2 regions of the Halanaerobium saccharolyticum subsp. saccharolyticum DSM 6643 genome follow, and region 1 is predicted to be linked to the other one. Evidence: riboswitches for the same ligand, from Rfam matches in the RefSeq annotation. Region 1 holds a riboswitch; the other holds the start of a gene.
What was found. Region 1 has a riboswitch for glycine ahead of HSACCH_RS07830 (GrdX family protein). Riboswitches for the same ligand answer to the same signal wherever they lie in the genome.
Positions count from the first base shown of each region.

Region 2: another riboswitch for glycine. It lies ahead of gcvT (glycine cleavage system aminomethyltransferase GcvT); the one in region 1 lies ahead of HSACCH_RS07830 (GrdX family protein).

Region 1 covers NZ_CAUI01000019.1:56,778-68,378, forward strand. Annotated here, with positions in the region: gene yedF (sulfurtransferase-like selenium metabolism protein YedF) at 1-173, shown strand, start outside; gene selD (selenide, water dikinase SelD) at 240-1,280, shown strand; glycine riboswitch at 1,401-1,507, shown strand; glycine riboswitch at 1,511-1,590, shown strand; gene HSACCH_RS07830 (GrdX family protein) at 1,652-2,017, shown strand; gene trxA (thioredoxin TrxA) at 2,044-2,361, shown strand; gene HSACCH_RS07840 (glycine/sarcosine/betaine reductase component B subunit) at 2,383-3,669, shown strand; gene grdA (glycine/sarcosine/betaine reductase complex selenoprotein A) at 3,721-4,191, shown strand; gene grdB (glycine reductase complex selenoprotein B) at 4,230-5,555, shown strand; gene trxB (thioredoxin-disulfide reductase) at 5,642-6,847, shown strand; gene grdC (glycine/sarcosine/betaine reductase complex component C subunit beta) at 6,880-8,421, shown strand; gene grdD (glycine/sarcosine/betaine reductase complex component C subunit alpha) at 8,432-9,571, shown strand; gene HSACCH_RS07880 (DMT family transporter) at 9,728-10,630, shown strand; tRNA gene HSACCH_RS13870 (tRNA-Sec) at 10,684-10,782, shown strand; gene selA (L-seryl-tRNA(Sec) selenium transferase) at 10,893-11,601, shown strand, end outside.
Region 2 covers NZ_CAUI01000021.1:14,134-25,734, reverse strand. Annotated here, with positions in the region: gene ychF (redox-regulated ATPase YchF) at 1-215, opposite strand, end outside; gene HSACCH_RS08560 (DUF951 domain-containing protein) at 240-419, opposite strand; gene HSACCH_RS08555 (tetratricopeptide repeat protein) at 470-1,021, opposite strand; gene gcvPB (aminomethyl-transferring glycine dehydrogenase subunit GcvPB) at 1,185-2,618, opposite strand; gene gcvPA (aminomethyl-transferring glycine dehydrogenase subunit GcvPA) at 2,619-3,956, opposite strand; gene gcvH (glycine cleavage system protein GcvH) at 3,959-4,342, opposite strand; gene gcvT (glycine cleavage system aminomethyltransferase GcvT) at 4,403-5,476, opposite strand; glycine riboswitch at 5,605-5,688, opposite strand; gene HSACCH_RS08530 (DUF554 domain-containing protein) at 5,746-6,432, opposite strand; gene HSACCH_RS08525 (ParB/RepB/Spo0J family partition protein) at 6,483-7,331, opposite strand; gene HSACCH_RS08520 (ParA family protein) at 7,309-8,085, opposite strand; gene noc (nucleoid occlusion protein) at 8,106-8,906, opposite strand; gene rsmG (16S rRNA (guanine(527)-N(7))-methyltransferase RsmG) at 9,009-9,740, opposite strand; gene mnmG (tRNA uridine-5-carboxymethylaminomethyl(34) synthesis enzyme MnmG) at 9,727-11,601, opposite strand, start outside.

The DNA of each region.
Region 1 (11,601 bases):
AAGAAGATATTATTTTTTATTTAAAAGAACTTGAAGAGCAGGGAGTTGAAATTCTTCTTTGCGGAACCTGTGTTGATTATTATGAACTACAGGAAGAAGTGGGAGTAGGAGATATAAGTAATATGTTTGAAATTGCTGATAATTTGAACCGCGGAGATGTTGTTACAATTTAAGCTTGGACAAGGTTTAATTTTTTTGAGATAAATTATTAGATTTACAATTAGAAAGTTGGTGTTAAAATGGAAAAAATAAAATTAACTGATTACAGTAAAACTTCTGGTTGAGCAGCTAAGATGGGCCCTAGGGCTCTGGCGCAGGTTCTGCGTCACGTTGATTTTCCTGCTGATCCGGAAAAATTACTGATTGGTTTAGATAAAGCAGATGATGCGGCTGTTTATAGTTTAACTGATGATATTGCTTTGATTCAGACTCTTGATTTTTTCACACCAGTTGTAGACGACCCTTATTTATTTGGTCAGATTGCTGCTGCAAATGCTTTAAGTGATGTATATGCGATGGGGGGTCAGCCCATTTTAGCAATGAATATTGTAGGTTTTCCTTCCTGTTTAGAGGGAGAAATTCTTTCGCGTATTCTGCAGGGTGGTGCTGATAAGGTAAAAGAAGCAGGAGCCAATTTATGTGGTGGTCACACTGTAGTAGATGAAGAACCTAAATATGGGCTTTCTGTAACAGGAATAGTTCACCCAGATGATTTGCTCAGTAACTCTGGCATTAAAGAAGGGGACCTTATTCTCTTAACGAAACCACTGGGAACAGGTGTTATGATTTCTGCACTTAAAGGTGGCTTTATAGAAGATGCTGAAAATAATCCAGCAGTAAAGTCGATGTTAACTTTAAATAACAGAGCTTTAAACTATTTTGATCATTATCAGATCAATGCCTGTACAGATGTAACCGGTTTTGGCTTGATTGGACATTTACTTGAAATGTCTGAAAACAGCAGTTTAGAAATTCAAATTGATGCTGAAGAAATCCCTGTTTTTGCAGATGCAAGAGAATTTAGTGAATTTGGCCTGCTGCCAGCTGGTGCTTATAAGAATAGAGATAATTATCAGGAATTTGTAGCTGAAAGTGGTGAAAGAGATCAGACACTTTATGATTTAATGTATGATCCCCAGACTTCAGGTGGGCTTTTAATTTCAGTGGCGGAAGAGGATGCTGCCGATTTACTAATTGATCTTTATACTGAAGATATTGAAGCTGCTGTGATTGCAAAAGCTAAAAAAGGTGAAAAAGGTATTAAAATAAATTGGAACTAATAAAAACTTAATATTATAAAAATTTCTGAAAAATAAATTGACAAAACAATTTTCTTTCGGTATAATAATAGTTGCAATTGATTGTGAAAAAAATAATTTTATGAAAATAGAATATTATGGTTGAAGGATACAGGAGAGAGCATAATATTATGCCACCGAAGGAGTAAAATTTTTATTTGCTCAAAATAGAAATTGAAACTCTCAGGTAAAAGGACCGTATCTGGACATAACTCTGGAAAGTTTGTTATTTCAAAAACACCGACGGAGCAGTCTGTTTTATACAGATAATCTCTCAGGTTTACGGACAGAGCAGTAATGGGTTGATTACTCCATTGCTGCTCTGTTTTTTTTGTTCCCAAAAGGAGGAGTTTATGAAAGATCAAGTTATTATTACCAATAATCCCAGGGTAAAAAAAGAATTTCAAGATTTAAAAATTGATTTTGTAAATAATCTCTCTGATGTTTATAGTAAAAGTAGGAATTTAGTACATCAAAATTGGAAATTAGTATCTCATCCACTGGCAGGGAGTGTTAAACCGGCTCAGAATCCCTACCGGAGTATTATTTTAGCTCCGTCAAATAAATTAGATTTTTATAGTTTAAATACTATAGAAAATGCTATTCAAAAATTAAATCAGTTCAGTAAAAATCATAAAAAGAGGGAATATTCGCAAAAAATAAAAGATGATTATCAGGTCATTGATCTGACATTAATAAACTCTGCCCTGAAGAATTAAATTTAAAATTAGAAAGGAGGTAAATTATGTTAGAATTAACAAAAGATAATTTTGAAAAAGAAGTAACAAAAAGTGAGGGTCTTGTTGTTGTTGATTTCTGGAGTGAAAGCTGTGATCGCTGTTTAGAAATTATGCCTGATGTTAAAGAGTTAGCTGAAAATTATTCAGATAGTGCTAAATTTGCTAAGTTAGATATTAAGGGGAATAGAAGGCTTGCTATTGGTCAAAAAGTACTTGGCTTACCTTCAATAGTATTTTATAAAGACGGCGAGAAAGTTGAACATCTTTCTGGTGAAGATTTAGAAATTGAAGATATTGAAAATACTTTGAATGAAATGATTTAATCAGTAAAAGGAGGTGAAATAATGCAATTAGAATTAGGTAAAATCAAAATTGAAGATATTCAATTTGCTGCTGAAACTAAAGTTTCTGACTCCACACTTTATATTAATCAAGAGGAACTTTTGGAAATTATAGGTGAAGACAGCAGAATAACTAATATTAATTTAGATATAGTTCACCCGGGTGATAGTGTAAGAATTATCCCTGTAAAAGATGTTATTGAGCCAAGAGTTAAAGTTGAAGGACCAGGTGGCGTATTCCCTGGCTTTATCAGCAGTGAAGAAATGGTTGGCTCAGGTCGTACCCATGTGCTTAAGGGTGCTGCAGTTGTAACAACAGGTGAAATTGTTGGGTTTCAGGAAGGTATTATTGATATGACTGGTCCAGGATCAGAGTACACTCCGTTTTCTAAATTTCATAATCTAGTTGTTGATTGTGATGTAAAAGAAGATATTAAACAGCATGAACACGAAGAAATTCTAAGAATGGTTGGACTTAAAACTGCCAGTTATTTAGGAAAAGCTGCTAAGGATATTGAACCTGATGAGTTAGAAACTTATGAACATAAACCATTTTTAGAAGCTGCTGCTGAATATCCAGATCTTCCTAAAGTAGGCTATGTGTATATGCTTCAGAGTCAGGGTTTACTGCATGATACCTATGTTTATGGTGTTGATGCAAAAGAAATAATTCCAACGTTAATGTCTCCAACAGAAATAATGGATGGTGCGATATTGAGTGGTAACTGTGTATCTGCTTGTGATAAAAATGCAACTTATGTACATCAAAATAATCCTGTAATTGAGGAACTCTATAAGTATCATGGAGAAAAATATAATTTTATGGGAGTTATTATCACAAATGAAAATGTTACCCTGGCAGATAAAGAAAGATCATCAAATTTCACTGCAAAATTAGCAGAAATGTTGAGTTTAGATGCCGCAGTTGTTTCTGAAGAAGGTTTTGGAAATCCTGATGCAGATTTGATTATGAACAGTAAAAAGCTGGCTGCAAAAGGTATTGAAACTGTACTTTTAACTGATGAATATGCAGGACGGGATGGAGCTTCTCAGTCACTTGCAGATGCAGATCCTTCGGCAGATGCTGTTGTAACTGCAGGAAATGCAAATGAAGTAATAACTCTGCCTCCAATGGAAAAAGTTATTGGGCATCAGAATTTTGCAGATGTAATTGCTGGGGGGTTTGATGGAAGCCTTGAAGATGATGGTTCTATTTCAGTTGAGATTCAGGCTATTACTGGTTCAACAAATGAATTAGGATTTCATAATTTAACAGCTAAAACTTATTAAAAAAATTAAAATAATGATAATATTCTTAAAAAAATATGGAGGTGTAAGATAATGCTTAAAGGGAAAAAAATTGCCATTTTAGGCGATAGAGATGGAATTCCAGGACCAGCGATTGAAGAATGTATTGAGACAACTGGTGCTGAAGTGGTTTTTACGACAACTGAGTGTTTTGTCTGAACAAGCGCAGGAGCTATGGACTTAGAAAATCAGCAGAGAATAAAAGATCTTGCTGAAAAAGAAGGTGCGGAAAATCTCGTTGTTATCTTAGGTGGTGCAGAAGCAGAAGCTTCTGGATTAGCTTGTGAAACAGTAACAAATGGAGATCCAACTTTCGCAGGACCATTAGCAGGAGTTCCGTTGGGACTCGCGTGTTATCATATAGTTGAAGAAGAAATAAAGAGTGAAGTTGACGCAGAAGTATACGAAGATCAGATTAGTATGATGGAAATGGTAATAGATGTTGATGCTATTACAGAAGAAGTAAAAACTTATAGAGACAAGTATTCAAAATATAAACTTTAAGGATTTAAAATAAACAACCCTTAAGAAAGGGGGCAGACATGAGTAATAAACTTAAAATTGTTCATTATTTAAATCAGTTTTTTGGACAGATTGGGGGAGAAGACAAAGCAGATATTCCACCACGTATAGAAGAAGGATCTATAGGTCCCGGAACTGCTTTAAATAATTCCTTAGGTGAAGATGCAGAAATTGTGAATACAATTATTTGTGGTGACACATTTTTTAATGAAAATCTTGAAGAAAGCAAAAGTGAAATAAAAGAAATGTTAGAAGAAATAAAACCGGATTTATTAATCGCAGGACCTGCCTTTAATGCAGGTAGATATGGTGTAGCCTGTGGAACAGTTGCTGAGATTGCTAAAACTGAATTAGGGATAGATGTAGTTTCTGGTATTTATCCAGAAAATCCTGGTTATGAAATGTTTAAACAGTATGCATATTTTGTTGAAACTCCTGATTCTGCAGCGGGAATGAGATCTGCACTTCCTGACATGATAAAAATTGTTAAGAGCTATATTGAAAAAAATGGTGAATTAGGCAGTCCTGAAGAAGAGGGATATATGTCTCGAGGAGTCAGAAAAAATATTTTTGCTGAAGAAAGAGGAGCAGCTAGAGCTATTAAAATGCTTGTAAAAAAACTGGATGGGAAAGAATTTGAAACTGAATATCCAATGCCTGTTTTTGACAGAGTAGATCCAGTTGATCCAATTAGTAACATGACTGAGACCAAGGTTGCTCTTGTTACTTCAGGAGGTATTGTTCCTAAAGGAAATCCAGATCATATTGAATCTTCCAGTGCTTCAAAATATGGAGAGTACAGCTTGGAAGGTGTAATGGATCTTGATGAAGCTAGCTATGAAACTGCTCATGGTGGATATGATCCAGTATGTGCAAATAAAGATTCCGATCGTGTTCTTCCTGTAGATGTTATAAGAGATCTTGAAAAAGAAGGAGTAATTGGTGAACTTCACAATAAATTTTATACAACAGTAGGTAATGGTACATCTGTTGCAAATGCAAAAGCATATGCACAGGAGATCGCGGAAAATTTACTTGCTGATGGGGTTCAGGCAGTTATATTAACTTCTACTTGAGGTACCTGTACACGTTGCGGTGCAACAATGGTGAAAGAAATTGAAAGATCTGGTATTCCAGTTGTTCATGTGGCAACAGTAGTTCCAATTTCAATGACAGTAGGAGCAAATCGAATTGTTCCAGCTATTGCCATTCCATATCCTCTAGGGGATCCTGATTTAGGCAAAAAAGAAGAAAAAAAATTAAGAAGAGATATTGTGGAAAAAGCATTAGATGCTCTGCAGACTGATATTGATGAGCAGACAGTTTTTTCTGTTAATGAAGAATAGCTAAATAATATAAAGATGATACAGGCATAGCTCTATGCCTGTATCTTTTAATTCTAATAAATAAAAATATCCATAGGAGGAAAAATATGAGTCAAGAATATGATCTGATTGTACTTGGTGGTGGACCAGCTGGAATGGCCTCAGCAATTTATGGTTCTCGTTCCAGACTAAACACCTTAGTTTTAGAAGCCAAGAGAAAAACTGGCGGTCAGCCAAGTACTTATCATGATATGGAAAATTATCCTGGAGTACCAGAAACCACTGCTTCTGAATTGATGGAAAACTTCCGCAGTCATGCCGAAAAATTTGGTACTGAATTTAAGCGGGGGGAAGTTAAATCTCTAGAAGTTAATGGTTTCGAAAAAGTAGTAAAATGTAAAAAGGGCGAAGAGTACAAAACAAAAAGTGTTGTAATTGCTACAGGTGCTGAACCCAGAAAGTTAGGAATTAAAGGTGAAGAAGAATTTAAAGGTAAGGGAGTATCTTACTGTGCAACCTGTGATGCAGATCTTTTTACAGATTTAGATATAGTTGTAGTTGGTAATGGAAACTCAGCTGTTGAAGAATCAATTTATCTGAGTAAATTTGTCAACAAGATTACAATGATAGTCATTCATGATGAAGGTGTAATGGATGCTGAAAAGATTCTGCAGGAAAAAGCAATGGAAAATGAAAAAATTGATTTTGTCTGGAATTCTGTTCTAGAAGAAATCAAGGGGGATGGACTGGTAGAAAAGGCTGTTGTTAAAAATATTAAAAATGGTGAAAAATCTGAGCTTGACTGTTCAGGCGTCTTCTTTTTTGTAGGAAGAGTTCCCAGCACTGACTTTTTAGAAGGTGTTGTTGATTTAACAGAGCATGGTTATGTTGAAACAACAAAACAGATGGAAACAAACCAACCGGGAGTTTATGCAGTTGGTGATGTGAGAAATAAAGTTGTACGTCAGGTAATAACAGCAGCTGGTGATGGAGCGACTGCAGCTGTAATGGCTCAGGGCTATATTGAAGAAGAAGAATACTGGCAGAATCATGTTGTTGAGGCTGATAAACCAGCTTTAGTAGCTTTCTGGAGTGTTACCGATCAAGAAAGCATGGATCTGGTGAGTCAATTAGAAAATATGGAACTTGAAGACAAGGGCTATAAGTTCTTAAAGATTGATACTTATAAAAATAGACTTATTTCTGGTCGATATGATATTGAAGAAATACCAACAATATTAAAACTTGAAGATGGTAAAGTTGCTGAAAAGCTAGTTGCGCCAACTGAAAAAGAATTAAAGAATATATTTTAAAGAGTATTTCTAAATTTTGTGGAGGTGGGAAAATGGATTTTCCAGTAATTAAAGGTTCAGGTTATGTTTTAGTACATACACCAAACATCTTAAAGGAGGGCGGCTCTACCCAGACAACAACCAGAGCTAAAAATCCTGATGATGAGTATTTAAAGAAGTTGGATGACTATCTAAGAACTTTTGCAGAAGTGGTTTCTTATGCGCCTAATCAGGCTTATATAGGTAATATTTTACCTGATGAGCTAAAAGATATTGAAACACCCTGGTATGAAAAAGAAAACTTTGTTGAAAGCGGCAGGTATGGCGATTTTGGTGAAATAATGCCCGAAGATGAGTTTTATGCTTTAATCAAACATGTTGACGTTTTTGATTTAGTAAAGTTAAGCACAGACTTTATTGCAGAGATTGAGCCTAAGCTTGCAGAACACCCTATTTTAAAAGAAATGGAGATTGAACTGGGTGAAGGCGAAGATGTCTCTGAGTTAGAAGCTCTATTAGAAAATCATGCAGAACCACTTTATTTAGATAATAAATTGGTTGGCTGTGTAAAAAGAGCTCATGAAAGTGATGTCAACCTTAATGCACATACTATTTTAGAGAACTTAGTCGCTAAAGCATCTGCAGTTTTATCAGTGAAAAATCTAGCTGCAAAAAACGATATTGACTTAAATGATGTTGATTATGTACTTGAATGTTCTGAAGAGGCATGTGGAGATATTAATCAGCGTGGTGGAGGCAACTTTGCTAAAGCTATAGCAGAAATGGCAGGCTGTGAAAATGCTAATGGTTCAGATGTTAGAAGTTTCTGTGCAGCACCTGCTCATGCTGTTGTTAATGCGGCTGCTTTAGTTCAGTCAGGAATTTATGATAATGTTGTAGTTGCAGCCGGTGGATCTGTAGCAAAACTAGGGATGAACGGTAAAGATCACATCAAAAAAGAGATGCCTGTTTTAGAAGATACTCTAGGTGGATTTGCAATCTTAATCTCTAAAAATGATGGAGCCAGTCCAGTTATTAGAACTGATATTATCGGTCGTCATAAAGTTGGAACAGGATCTTCACCACAGGCCGTAATTAGTTCTTTGGTAACTGATCCTTTAGATGAAAATGATTTAAATATTAAAGATATCGATAAATATTCTGTAGAAATGCAGAATCCAGAAGTTACAAAACCTGCTGGTGCAGGAGATGTTCCAGAATCTAATTACAAAATGATTGCTGCTTTAGGAGTTAAACGCGGTGATTTAGAAAGAAAAGAACTGATGAGCTTTGTTAAAGAACACGGAATGCCAGGATTTGCGCCAACTCAGGGCCATATCCCCTCAGGAGTTCCATTCGTTGGACCAGCAGCCAAAATGATGAAGGCTGGCCAGATTGAAAAAGCAATGATTATTGGTAAAGGAAGTCTTTTCTTAGGTAGAATGACTAACCAGTTTGATGGAGTTTCTTTTGTAATTGAAAAGAATTCGGGAGCAAAAAAGGAAGAAAACAGTGTAAGTGATAAAGAAATCAAAAATATGATCGCCGGTGCTATGCGCCAGATGGCAGATAATCTTCTCGGCGAAACCGAGTGAGGTGGATAAAATGACAGAAAATGTAAAGAAAAGAGTTGCCGGAGTGTTTAATGAGGTTGCAGCAGCTATTGAATCAGGTGAGTTTGGTGATAAAAAGAAAATTGGCCTGACTTTACTTGATAGTGAACATGGAGTTGATGAACTAAAAAAGGCTGCAGAAATCGCTGAAAATAATTATAATGATTTAGAGGTAGACTTAATTGGCTGTGAGGAAGAAAAATGCAGCTGTCTGGCAGATGCACATTCTATAATGGATCAAAAATTAGATAATAATGAGCTGGATGCTGCAGTTACCTTGCATTATAGTTTTCCTTTAGGTGTATCAACAGTAGGTAGAGTTGTAACTCCTGGTCAGGGAAAAGAGATGTTGATTGCTACTACTACAGGAACTACTGATACAAATCGAGTTCCCTCAATGCTTAAAAATACTATTTATGGGATAGCAGCTGCAAAATCTTTAGGGATTGAAAAACCAACAGTAGGGATTTTAAATGTAGAAGGAGCAAGACTTGTAGAAAAAAATCTGCAGAAGTTAAAAGAAAATGGTTATGAGTTTGAATTTGCAACTTCTGTAAGAGCAGATGGTGGTTCTGTGATGAGAGGAAATGATCTGCTTTTAGGAGTACCCGATGTAATGGTAACCGATACTCTAACCGGGAATATGCTGATGAAAGTATTTTCTGCCTTTAATACAGGTGGACAGTACGAAGCAGTTGGTTATGGTTATGGTCCTGGAGTTGGAGACAATTTTGATAAATTAATCGGAATTATCTCACGTGCTTCTGGAGCCCCAGTAATTGCTAATGCGATTAAATTTATGGCAGAAGTAAGTAAGGGTAATTTATTAGAGATTACTAAAGCTGAGCTTAAAGCAGCTAATAATGCTGGTTTAAAAGATATAATATCTGAACTTAAGAGCAGCAGTTCAGCGGCAGAAGCTGAAGCAGTAAAAGAACCAAGCAAAAAAGTAACTGATGAAGAGATATCAGGTATTGATATTCTAGAAATAGAGGCTGCCAAAGAAAGTCTCTGGAAAAAAGATATATATGCAGAAACAGGAATGGGATGTACAGGACCAGTAATCTTAATTGCTGAAGCAGATGAAGAAAAAGCAAGAGCAGAGCTAAAAAAGGCAGGTTTTATTGAGTAAATCATTCTTAAAAAGTGATTTTGCTAAGTTTTATTAATAATTATTAATAAAACTGAATATAAAAGAGCCTATTCCCCAAAATGATGGGATAGGCTCTTAATAATATTTATCAGCCATTGTAGATCAATTCAAACTATAATTAGAAGTGTGATAAAAATGTTTATTTGGAATCTATGTGCTTTTATGGGGACTTCAATATTTGCCTTAAACTTTATTTCTATGAAAATATTAACTAAGTTTCTGCCTACAATGTTAATTGTCTTTTTGAGATTTGGCTTAGCTGGAATATTTCTATTTTTATTTCTCATCATTAAAAAGAAGAATGTTCTTGTTAATAATAAACCAGATTTATTAAAGTTGTTTATTTCTGCTTTATTTGGCATGAGTCTTTATTATTATTTTTTTACCAGCTCTCTGCAGTATATTTCTCCAGCTTTAGCTTCTTTAATTTGTTCAATAATTCCTATTTTAACCTTATTATTTGATTGTATTATTAATAAAACAAAAGCTAAAAAAATAACTGTATTTTTATTTTTACTTTCAATTTTTGGAGTTTGTTTAGTTATAGATGTAAAAGGGGTTATTAATATTTTTGCTACTGCTAAAGGTTTTCTATTGATGCTTTTAGGAGTGATCTCTTGGATAATCTATACTATAAAAGTAGAATATTTGTTAGAAAAATATAATGGCATTTTAGTTTTGGCTTATCAGTGTATTTTTGGTTCCTTAATAACGGCTGTTTTTGCTTTTAAAGATATGAGTGATTTAATAGTTGTTTTAAATTCTAACGATTTTATTTTAATAATTTCAAATATAATATTTGTAAGTCTAATTGCAACAGCTTTGGGCTATTTACTGTATAATTTGAGCATAAAAAATTTGGGAGTTGCTTTACCTTCATTGTATATGAATACAATGCCGATAATAACTCTTGTTGCTTCATATTTTTTATTGAATTCAACTATTACTTATAAAAAAACAATTGGAATTATGATAGTAATTATTTCAGCGATGATTGTTACAGTTAAAGAAAATAGCAGCCTTAATTTTACAAAATAAAGCTTGTAAAATAAATAACATAATGCTATAATTATATTGATCATAAGATATATGGGAGTGTTTATGTTCAAGGTGAACATCCTGGACTTCAAATCCAGCGGCAGGCAGGCGGACCTGTCTGCGGTGGGTTCGATTCCCACACATTCCCGCCATATAAATATTTAAATTTTTAGGCATCTATTTAGATTATATAATCTTGGTAGGTGTATTTTTTTTAATCATTTTTAAGTGATAAGGCTATTAATCTTAGGGGGAAGAATCCATGGGGAAACAAGAACTATTAAAGTCAATACCTGCTGTAAATGATATATTAGCTGAAAAAAAATCAGAAAAAATAAAGAATGAATATTCTAGAAATGATTTATTAGAAGGAATAAGATATGTAACTGATAAATTGCGGAGTAAAATTTTAGCTGATGATTTTTCGCAGACTAATTTTGACCAGGATTTATTAAAAACAGATAATATTTTAGATTCGGTAAATAATTATTTAAAAAATATCTACCAGCCTGAAATGTCATCGGCTATCAATGCTACAGGTGTTGTTATACATACCAATCTTGGTCGATCACTGCTTGCTGACAGTGCGGCAGAAGCTGTTAATAATGTGGCCAAACATTATTCAACTTTAGAAATTGATAAAGATAGTGGTGAACGGGGTGACCGCTATTCTTCAGTTCAAAATATAATTAAAAAACTAACTGGAGCCGAAGCTGCTCTGGTAGTAAATAATAACGCAGCAGCAGTTACATTAGTTTTAGCTGCAATAGCTGAAGATAAAGAGGTTGTAATTTCTCGCGGCGAACTTGTTGAAATTGGAGGTTCATTTAGAGTTCCAGAGGTTATGGAACAAAGTGGAGCAAAATTAGTAGAAGTTGGTTCAACCAATAAAGTTTATCTAAAAGATTATTTGAATGCAGTTACTGAAGAAACAGGAGCTTTTTTAAAAGTTCATACCAGCAATTATAGAA
Region 2 (11,601 bases), on a different contig from region 1:
GCAATATCTACAAATTCAATCACTGTAGGAGTTTTCTTTTCTGGTTGATATTTTTCTGCCAACCATTCCAATCTTTCATCAGGAACTGGTACAACTCCTATATTGGGATCTATTGTACAAAAAGGATAATTTGCTGCATCAGCACCCGCTTCTGTTAGTGCATTAAAAAGAGTTGATTTACCTACATTTGGCAGTCCAACAATTCCTATTTTCATTAAATAATCTTCCTTCCTCAAAAATTAAAGTTTTTTCTTAACACTTTTCTCAAATTTATTTCTTGCTAACATAATTACTCTTTCACAGGTCTCACATTTCGCTTTAAAATCCATGCCTACTCTTAAAATTTCCCAGGTTTTGCCGCCACATGGATGAGTTTTTTTAAACTCAACTCTGTCTCCAACCGAATAATCTTTCGGCATTTTAAGACCTCCTTTTCACTTGGTTTTGTTCTTAATTTTCAAATATAAATTTATGTTAAAATTATATATAAAATTATCAGTAAAACAACTGCTAAGAATGCAACAAAAAGACATCCAGGTTCTTTATAAAAAGGCTTGTCTGTACTTAATTTATAACTAATACTCCCTTTTTTTCTTGCTTTTTTAAGATATTTAACAGATTCAGCATAATTACCTTCTTCCCGATAAATAACTCCTAAATTATTATAAGCAGGACCATAATCCTCATTAGCTTTTATTGCCTGATGATATAACTCTTTTGCCCTTTCTAAGTTTTCCATCTCTCGAGCAATACTTCCCAAATTAGTTATGGCTGGAGCATAATCAGGATCTTGATCTAATATTCTAATTAACAGCTTTTGTGCTTCATTAAGCTTTTTTTGATAAATATGAACTACTGCCATTTTATTCAATGCAGGCAGGAAATCAGAATTTTCTTCTAAAAATTCATTTAATTTTTTTGAAGCCTTTTTTCTTTTGCCTTGCTCTATTAACTCTACACATTCTTGATATTTCTTCTCTTGTTCTTCTGAAAGCTGTTCTTTATAATAGGACTCTTTCATATTTTCACCCACTTTTTAGTTAACTTCAATTTTAGATTATATCATAAAACAACCTTAAACTGCAAAAATGGCCCAAGTGGGCCATTTGCATTTATTATAGCTTAAAGTTAAAAAATAAAACCAAAGATTAAAATTACTTTTACCATAATGTTATTTTTTTTAATTACCAGCGAAGATTAGGATTTCTAGCAGCTTCAGTCTCATCTAATTTCCTAACTGACGTTGAATGAGGTGCATTTTTAACAAGTTCCGGATTTTCTTTTATTTCCCGGGAAATAGTTAGTAAAGTTTCCACGAAATGATCTAAAGTTTCTATATTCTCTGTCTCTGTGGGTTCAATCATCATTGCTTCTTTAACTACAAGTGGGAAATAAATTGTCGGAGCATATTGATCGTAATCCAAAAGTCTTTTAGCTATATTAAGTGTTGAAGCTCCTTCGGCTTTCTGGCGGCTACCGGAAAGCACAAATTCGTGCAGACTATCTTCTGCATAAGGAAGTTCAAATTTATCTTTTAATCTGGCTTTTAAATAGTTAGCATTTAAAACAGCATTTTCTGTTGTCTTTTTAAGCCCTTTTCCTCCCACTGTTTTAATATAAGCCCAAGCTCTGAGCATTACTCCATAATTACCGTAAAAACTATGAACTTTCCCGATTGACTTAGGGCGATTATAATCCCAATAATATTTTTCTTCATCCTTTTTTAGCAGTGGTTTTGGAAGATATGGTGCCAGAAAATCTTTAACTCCTACCGGGCCAGAGCCGGGTCCTCCACCACCATGAGGGGTAGAAAATGTTTTATGGAGGTTAAAATGCATGAGATCAAAATCCATTAAACCGGGTTTAGCATAACCCATTATTGCATTCATATTTGCTCCATCATAATAAACCAGCCCACCTACATTATGAACCATCTCGGTAATCTTTAAAATATCTTCTTCAAAGATACCAAGAGTATTAGGGTTAGTAAGCATCAAAGCAGCCGTCTCTTGATCTAGGGCTTCTGCTAATTCATCTAAATCAACCATCCCTTTTTTATTAGATGCTATTTCAACAACTTCAAAGCCTGCCATTGTTGCGCTAGCAGGATTTGTCCCATGGGCTGAGTCAGGTACTATAACTTTAGTTCTTTTTTCTTCTTTATCTTCAAAATATTTTTTTGCTATCATTAGCGATGTAAATTCTCCATGAGCACCAGATGCAGGTTGTAATGTTATTTCATCCATAGCACTAATTTCTGCTAAATCTAATTTCAATTGATACAATATTTCTAAAGAACCCTGCAGCTGCTCTTCCGGCTGATAAGGATGTATATTACTTAACTCAGCTATTCTAGCAATTCTTTCATTTCGTTTTGGATTATATTTCATAGTACATGAACCTAAGGGGTAAATCCCAGAATCCACACCATAATTAAGTTCACTTAACGCTGTATAATGCCTGACCACATCTACTTCACTAACCTCTGGTAGTTCAACCTCTTCTCTTAAATAATGACTTATTTCTTGATTAAACTCACTTTTTTCTACCTCAAGTGGAGGTAGAGAATATCCTTTACGACCAGGACTGCTGTAATTTTTAATTAGTTTCTCCTCCACTTAAAGCACCTCCAAATTTTCTAATAAATTATCCATTTCAGCTTTTGTTCTTTTTTCAGTAACACAAACTAGAATCCCATCTTCGTCAATTCTTTTTAAATCATAACCAACTAATATATCTTTTTGAAGCAATTTATCTATAATCTGACTACTTTTCTCTTTTGTTTTAACTACAAATTCATGGAAAAAATTATCCTTATTAGCTACTTCAAAACCGGATATTTTATCAATTTTTTTAGCCAGATAATGAGCTTTATGGTAACACTGCTCTCCAACCTCTTTTAAACCAGTTTTACCCATGGTAGACAGATATATTGTAGCCATTAAAGCATTTAGAGCTTCATTGGTACAAATATTAGAGGTTGCTTTTTCACGACGAATGTGTTGCTCTCGTGTCTGTAGAGTTAAAACAAAACCTTCTTTCCCTTCGATATCCGTAGTTTTTCCTACAATTCTACCTGGTAATTGACGCATCATTTTTCGATTGTCCCTGCAAGCCATAAAACCAAGGTTAGGACCTCCATAATTTAGCCCACTCCCTAAATTCTGAGCCTCTCCAACAACTATATCTGCATCAAATTCAGCTGGTGCCTTTAAAACTCCCAGTAAGATTGGATTAACTATCACTACAAAAATAATATTTTTATTTCCTTTGGTTATTTTTGAAATTTCTTCCATCTTTTCTATAGAACCATAAAAATTTGGGTATTGCAAAACAACTACTGCAGTTTTTTCATCAATGTTTTCTTTTATTAGTTCAGGTTCAATGATATTAGCTTTGCTTTCTAAATCAATAAATTCTAATTCTGCTCCAGAACCATATGTTTTTATAACTTCTCGATAAGAAGGATTAATGGTATCAGGCAGCAGCACTTTAGAACGTCTAGAAATTCTAGCCCCCATAGTTACAGCCTCTGCTGCTGCTGAAGCTCCATCCAACATAGAAGCATTTGTAATCCCCATTCCGGTTAAATCAGAAATCATACTCTGATATTCATAAATAGCCTCTAGTGTCCCCTGACTTAATTCAGCCTGATAAGGAGTATATGCCGTATAAAACTCTGATCTAGATATTAAAGCATCAATGACCCCTGGTACATAGTGATCATAAGCTCCAGCCCCTAAAAATGAGATTTGCTGATCAAGACTTTTGTTTTTCTTAGCAATATTCTGAGCTTTTCTCATTAATTCTAGTTCAGAAATACCAGCTTCAATATTTAACTCATCATCAGCTTTTACTGCTTCTGGAATCATCGAAAAAAGATCTTCAACCTCTTTAATTCCGATTTCTTTAAGCATTTTATTTCTTTCTGCTGCTGTATTGGAAATATAATCCATGATTATTCCTCCTCTATAAAATCAGCATACTCCTCTGCAGATAAAAGTTCATCAAGTTCTGAATCATCAGCAGGATCAATTTTAATTAACCAACCTTCTCCATATGGATCATCATTAATTCGTTCTGGATTATCTAATAAATCCTCATTAACTTCAATAACTCTACCACTTACTGGAATAAAAGTATCCGAAACAGCCTTAACAGATTCTAAAACTCCAAAACTGTCATCTTTATCAAATTCTTCATCTACCTCTGGTAATTCAACAAATACAATGTCGCCTAATTCTTCCTGAGCAAAATCTGTCACCCCAATTACTAAACACTCTTCCTCTTCTCTAACCCATTCATGATCTTCTGAGTAATATAAATCTTCTTTTACACTCATTTTTTTGCCTCCTTTAATTTTTAAGATAACATTTCACTATCCATTTATATATTTAAGGTCTTAAACAAAAGGACCTTTTATAACTTTAGCTTTCACTTTTCTGCTTCTAACTTTAATTTCAACTTCTGTGCCAGAAGCTGTGTGTTCAGATTTTAGATACGCCATAGCAATTCCCTGTTCTAAGGTTGGAGAATAACTTCCACTTGTAACTTCTCCTATTTTTTCATCTCCGATATAAACTTCATGACCATGCCTGGCTACTCCCCTCCCTGTAATTTTTAAGGGAGTCAATTTTCTAGGGCAGCAGTTAGCCTTTATATTTATTAATTTCTCTCTTCCAATAAAATATCCTTTATTTATAGCAACTGTCCATCCCATATTTGCTTCATAAGGATTGGTGTTTTGATCAATATCATTACCGTAAAGAGCATACATTTTTTCTAGTCTTAAGGTGTCTCTAGCCCCTAAACCGCAGGCTTTAATTCTAAAATCAGATCCAGCATCTAATATTTGCTTCCACACATTTTTCGCTTCTTCTGTCTCAAAGTAAAGTTCATAGCCTAATTCACCTGTATAACCTGTGCGAGAAATTATCATTTCTATTCCGGCTGCTTTAGCCTGCCTAAATTTATAATAATCTAAAGAGTTTAGGTCAATATCTGTTAGCTGCGTTAATATTTTTTTAGACTCTGGACCTTGTAGAGCGATCATAGCATATTTATCTGAAAAATTTTCAGCCACAGTTTTATCAAGAATATTTTCTTTTATCCAATTAAAGTCTTTTTCTATGTTTGAAGCATTTACCACTAATAAATATTCATTATCTTTTAAACAATAAACAAGTAAGTCATCAATTATCCCACCATTTTCATTGCACATTGGTGTATAAAGAATTTTTCCTACCTCTAGTTTCTGCATATCATTTGTTATTATCTGTTGTAGAGATTCAGAAGCGGTTTTGCCACTGACAAGTATTTCTCCCATATGAGACACATCAAATAAACCACATTGATTTCTGACAGCCTTATGTTCTTCAATTATTCCACTATATTCCACCGGCATTTCCCAACCACCAAAGTCAGTCATTTTAGCTCCCATTTCTTTATGCAGTTGATTAAGTGGTGTTTTTTGCATAATTAGCCCCCTTTTAATTAAAAAGCCTTTTAAACTAACAGCCATTTGTGAAATTTATCTAAAACAAACAGAACAGGGAGCCGGAAAAAATCCGACTCCCTGTTCATAAAAAATTATGTTCAGAGTTACGTCCAGCTGAATTCTTTTTGCCTGAGAGTTTCAGTTCCCCTTGCTCCTTCGGCGCCAGTAATGATCTCTCATCCAGCCTTCACCCGTTTTAATTCAATTATCTATTTTAATTATATATCATTTTCTTAATTATTGCAAAATTAAAAAACAAAAGCAGATAAAATTACAGCTACTAATAAAGCCGGTAATAAATTCCCTGTTTTTATTTTGCTAACTCCCAGCATATTTAACCCAATAGCAGTAATTAAAAGACCCCCACTAGCAGTCATAACCCTAATCATATCTTCAGTTAAATAAACAGCAGCCCAACTTGATGCAAGAGTTATACTACCTTGATAAATAAAAATAGGAATCACAGAAAAAGCAACCCCAATTCCAGTGCTTGCTGCAAACGCAATCGAAGTTATTCCATCTAAAAGTGATTTAGTATACAAAATACTTGGATTACTGTTCAGACCGTCTTGAATTGCCCCCATAATAGCCATAGCTCCAACACAATAGATTAGACTGGCCTGCACAAAGCCCTGTACAAAAAGATCGTCCCCCCCACCAAATTTTTCTTTTAAACTCTCACCAAATTTATTCAAACGTTTTTCAATCTGCAGTGACTCACCTATAACAGCTCCAATTACTAGACTAAAAATAACCAGCAAAATATCTGGATCTTTTTCTATACTAAAAGCCATCTGCATTCCAATTAAAATTACAGCCAGACTAATTCCATGGATCACTGTGTTTTGAACTTTCTCAGGAAATCTACCTCTAAAAAGAACCCCGACTGTACTTCCCCCTAATACAGCTGCTATATTAACAATAGTTCCAATCATTAAATATCACCTATCTACTCTCTTTATAGATATTTGTTTCATGTGAAACACTAATTCAGTTTATCTAATAAGTCATTTAATTTTTCTATACTATCAATTTCTATAGTTAATAAGTTGTTTTTCTTTCTTTTCTTGATATTTACTTTTGTCTTCAATTTTTTCTCTAATTCAACTGCTGCTTCCTGCCAAATAGGCTCTAACTCTTGTTTTTTATTTTTCTTTTTTTCGTTTTCAAAAGGATTTTTTAATTTATCTACATATTTTTCAGTCTCCCGGACTGTCAGGTCTTGAATAATTATATTTTCACAGGCAGCAACTTGTTTTTCTTCCTCTTCTAAAGATAAAAGAGCTCGTGCATGACCTATTGTAATTGCACCATGCTGTAGATGATTTTTAACCTTTTCAGCAAGCTTTAAAAGTCGAATCATATTTGAAACATTAGAGCGACTTTTACCAACTTGTTTTGCAAGTTCAGCTTGAGTTATACCAAAATTATCAATCATCTCTTTATAGGCAGCAGCTTCTTCAATTGGGTTTAAATCTTCACGCTGTATGTTCTCAATTAAAGCAACCTCCAGCATCTCTTGATCATTAAAATCTCTAATTACAGCCGGTATTTTTTTTAGTCCAACTAGTTTTGAAGCTCTCCAGCGTCTTTCGCCTGTAACAATTTGATATTTTTCAGCTTTAATTTTTCTAACAGTAATTGGTTGGATAACGCCTTTTTCTTGAATTGAGTTCGCAAGTTCTTTTAATGTATCTTCATCAAAATTGGTTCTCGGTTGAAAAGGATTGGGTTCTATTTGATCAGTGAATACGTCTTCAACTCTACTTTGATCAATATTATCATCATTGTTTATAAGCGCACTTAAACCTTTACCAAGTCTTTTCTTGCTCAAGAGAGATCACTTCCTCTGCTAATTTTCTATATGCCTCTGCACCTTTTGAGTTAGAACTATAATCAAGTATTGCTTTACCGAAACTTGGAGCTTCACTTAGCCGAACATTTCGAGGAATAATTGTTTCAAAAACAAGTTCTGAGAAATAATCTTTAACTTCATCTATTACCTGCTCAGACAAATTAGTTCTAGCATCATACATTGTCATTAAAACTCCCTCGATTCTTAAATCAGAATTCAAATTTTTTCGAACCAATTCAATGGTATTCATCAGCTGCCCTAAACCTTCTAAAGCATAGTATTCACATTGAATAGGGACCATCACACTATCAGCGGCAGTTAAAGCATTTAAAGTCAGCAAACCCAGAGAAGGAGGGCAGTCAATTATTATATAATCATAATTTTCATTAACTGTTTTTAAAGACTTCTTTAGTCTGCTTTCCCTTGATATAATAGACACTAACTCAATTTCTGCACCTGCCAATTCTATGTTAGCTGGAATAACATCTAAATTATCATTATTACTATGCAAAATTGCTTTTGAAGGCGGCTCCGATTCAATTAATAAATCATAAATTGTAAATTCAACTTCTGCTTTTTCTATTCCAAGACCGCTGCTTGCATTACCTTGAGGATCAATATCTATCAGCAAAACTTTATTATTCTTCTCTGCCAGGCCAGCACTTAAGTTAACTGCTGTAGTACTTTTGCCAACCCCACCTTTTTGGTTGACAATCGCTATTTTTTTAGCCATTATTTCACCTCTTTATAACTCTATTTTGAAAGCTTAATATAATATTCTATGCTATTTTGATCATCATTACGTTCTAATTCAACTTTGATACCAGAATCTTTAATTTCTGAAATCCTTTTTTCTAAAGAATTAGCAAAAAGCCTTAAATCATCAGATATATGTTTGATTTGACTTTTGTTTCTTGAAGGTTTCATTTTTTTGTTTATTAAATTTTCGCTTTCTCTAACATTAAGATCTTTTTTCTTGATTTCCCCAATAATATTTAGCTGTTCCTTTTCTGATTTAAGTTTTAGTAAAGCTCTTCCATGTCTTTCACTTAAATCAGCAGCTAAAATCTCTTTTCTGACATTAATTGAAAGTTTTAATAAACGCAGCTTATTAGCAATAGTTGATTGACTTTTAGAAACTCTAGCAGCCAATTCATTTTGAGTTAAATCAAATTCATCTAAAAGCCTCTGATAAGCTTGTGCTTCTTCCAAAAAATTCAAATCCTTGCGCTGTAAATTTTCAATAAGCGCTATTTCAGCCATTTCTTGATCATTAAAATCTTTAATTACTGCAGGAATAACTTCTTTTCCCAAAAATTTAGCAGCTCTAAGCCTTCTTTCACCAGCAATTAATTCATATCCACCTTCAATTTTTCTAACAATAATAGCCTGAATTAAACCAAAATTGTCAATTGATTGCGCTAGTTCTTCAATTTCTTTCTGTTTGAATTCTTGACGTGGTTGAAATGGATTAGTTTTTATTTTTTCTACTTTTATTTCTGTAATTTGTTCCTTGTTTTTTTCATTTTCCTGATTCAAAAAAGGAATTTTCATTAAAAATTACCCCCACTTAGACATATATTTCTCTAAAATAGTTGAATATCCTTTATAATAATTTAAATGCTGGCTAAACTTAATTAAGCTTTCTAAAAAAATTTACAGAGGGCGCTTTTTAGGTATTCCAGCCCGTCTAGGATATTTTTTATCAGTTAAATCAGTTTTTTCTATTACAATTAGGTATCTTTCCGCTTTAAGCCCGGGAACATCAAGCTCAATTGTTTCCTTAATCTCTGCACCTAAGATATTTAAAGCTTGTTCAGCCTCTTTAATTTCTTCCTTATATTCAGGGCCTTTATAAAGATAAGCAAATCCACCTATTTTTAGAAATGGAACTGCATATTCCAATAAAACATTTAATGAGGCCACCGCTCTTGAACAAACATAATCAAAAGAGCCACGCCATTCTTCTATTTGTGCTAGATCCTCAGCCCTGCCGTGGGTAGCATCAATACCTGTTAGGCCAAGTTTATAACTCAATTGGTTTAAAAAATTAACTTTTTTAGAAGAAGAATCTAATAAATAAAAACTATCTCCGGGCAAAAATAATTTTAAAACCATTCCTGGAAAACCAGCTCCTGTTCCAATATCTAACCATCTTTTTCTTTGCCCAAGATCCAATTGATTTAAAATAACTAAAGAATCTAAGAAGTGTTTTTTTATAACTGCTTCTGGTTCTGTAATTGTACTTAAATTATATTTTTTATTTTCTTGAATAAAGAACAGGTAATATTCCCAAAGCTGTTCAAGCTGTTCATTACTATAAGATATATTTAACTTTTTAATTCCTGACTCTAATTTTTCAATAAACTTCTCCTTATTGATCTCCATTCTGATCATCCTTTTTCTGCCGATTGTATTGCTCAAGATAAATCATTAACGCTGAAATATCAGCTGGAGACACACCAGAAATACGAGAAGCTTGTCCTATTGAAATGGGTCTTATTTTATTTAGTTTTTCCCTTGCTTCAAGTCTTAGATTTTCTAGATCATTATAATCTAATTCTTTCGGAATCTTCTTTTCTTCCATTTTTCTAAATTGTTCAACTTGAGCTTCCTGACGGTCGATATAACCTTTATACTTCACCTGAATCTCAATTTGTTCTTGTACATCTTTTTTAATTTTAGGTAAATCTTCAGCAAAAAATTCAAGGTCTTTATAAGAAATTTCTGGACGTCTTAGAAGTTTCTCTAGACTTACTGGTTTACTTAAATTTCCGCTTTCCAATTCTTCTAATTTAGCTCTTACCTCTTTAGTTGGATTAACCTGATTTTCATCTGCTCTTAAATATGCAAGAGCTTTTTTAACACCTTCAACCTTTTCTTGATAATGCTCATATCTTTGATCACTTACAAGACCAATTTCTCTGCCAAGTGGAGTTAAACGCTGATCTGCATTATCTTGTCGAAGTAGTAATCTATATTCTGCTCTAGAAGTCATTATTCTGTATGGTTCAGGTGTGCCTTTAGTAACTAAATCATCAATTAAAACTCCGATATAAGCCTGGGAACGTTTTAAAATAATTGGATCTTTTTCCTGTAAGTTTCTGGCTGCATTAATTCCGGCAATTAAACCCTGTCCAGCCGCCTCTTCATAACCAGAACTACCATTAATCTGTCCTGCTGTGTATAAACCTTTAACTTTTTTAAGCTCTAAATCAAGTTTTAGCTCTTCTGGATCTACACAATCATATTCAATTGCATAACCCGGACGCATAATTTCTACATTCTCTAAACCAGCTATAGTTTTTGTCATCTCAATTTGCACATCATATGGTAAACTGGTTGGAAGACCAGAAACATAATATTCATCTGTATCCAAACCTTCGGGCTCTAAAAATAGCTGATGCCTATCTTTATCTGGGAAACGAACCACCTTATCTTCAATTGAAGGGCAATAACGAGGCCCAACGCCTTCTATCACTCCACTAAAAAGAGGAGTTCTTGCTTTGTTTTGATCAATAATCCTGTGTGTTTCTTCATTTGTATAGGTCAAATAGCACATTACTTGTTCCCCTGTAAGTGGATTTGATTCAAAAGAAAAATTCAATCCTTCTTCACCTGGTTGAGGTTCCATTTTAGAAAAATCAAGTGATTTTTTACTTACACGAGGTGGGGTTCCAGTTTTAAATCTTCTTAAATTAATTCCTAAATCTTTTAAACTTCCTGAAAGTTTATTAGCTGGATACTGCTGGTTAGGACCAGCATTAAATTCAGCTTCTCCAATTATTATTCTTCCTTTCAAAAAAGTTCCGGTTGTTAATATAACTTTTTTGCCTGGAAAAAATATTCCCGTTTTTGTAACTACACCTTTTACCTCACCATCTTCAACAATTATTTCTTCAGCAATCTGCTGTTTTAAATCAATATTATCTTCCTGTTCTAAAACTTGTTTCATTCTTTTGTGATAATCATCTTTATCTGATTGACCTCGCAAACCATGAACAGCTGGTCCTTTGCTTGTATTCAGCATTCTAATCTGAATCATTGTTTCATCCATATTTCTAGCCATTTCTCCGCCTAAAGCATCAATTTCTCTTACTATATGAGATTTTCCCGGTCCTCCAAGCGAAGGATTACATGGCATAAATGCTACATGGTCTAAACTAACTGTTAAAGTAAGAGTTTTTAAACCCATACGTGCTGGGGCTAAGGAGGCTTCGCAGCCTGCATGTCCTGCACCAATTACTAT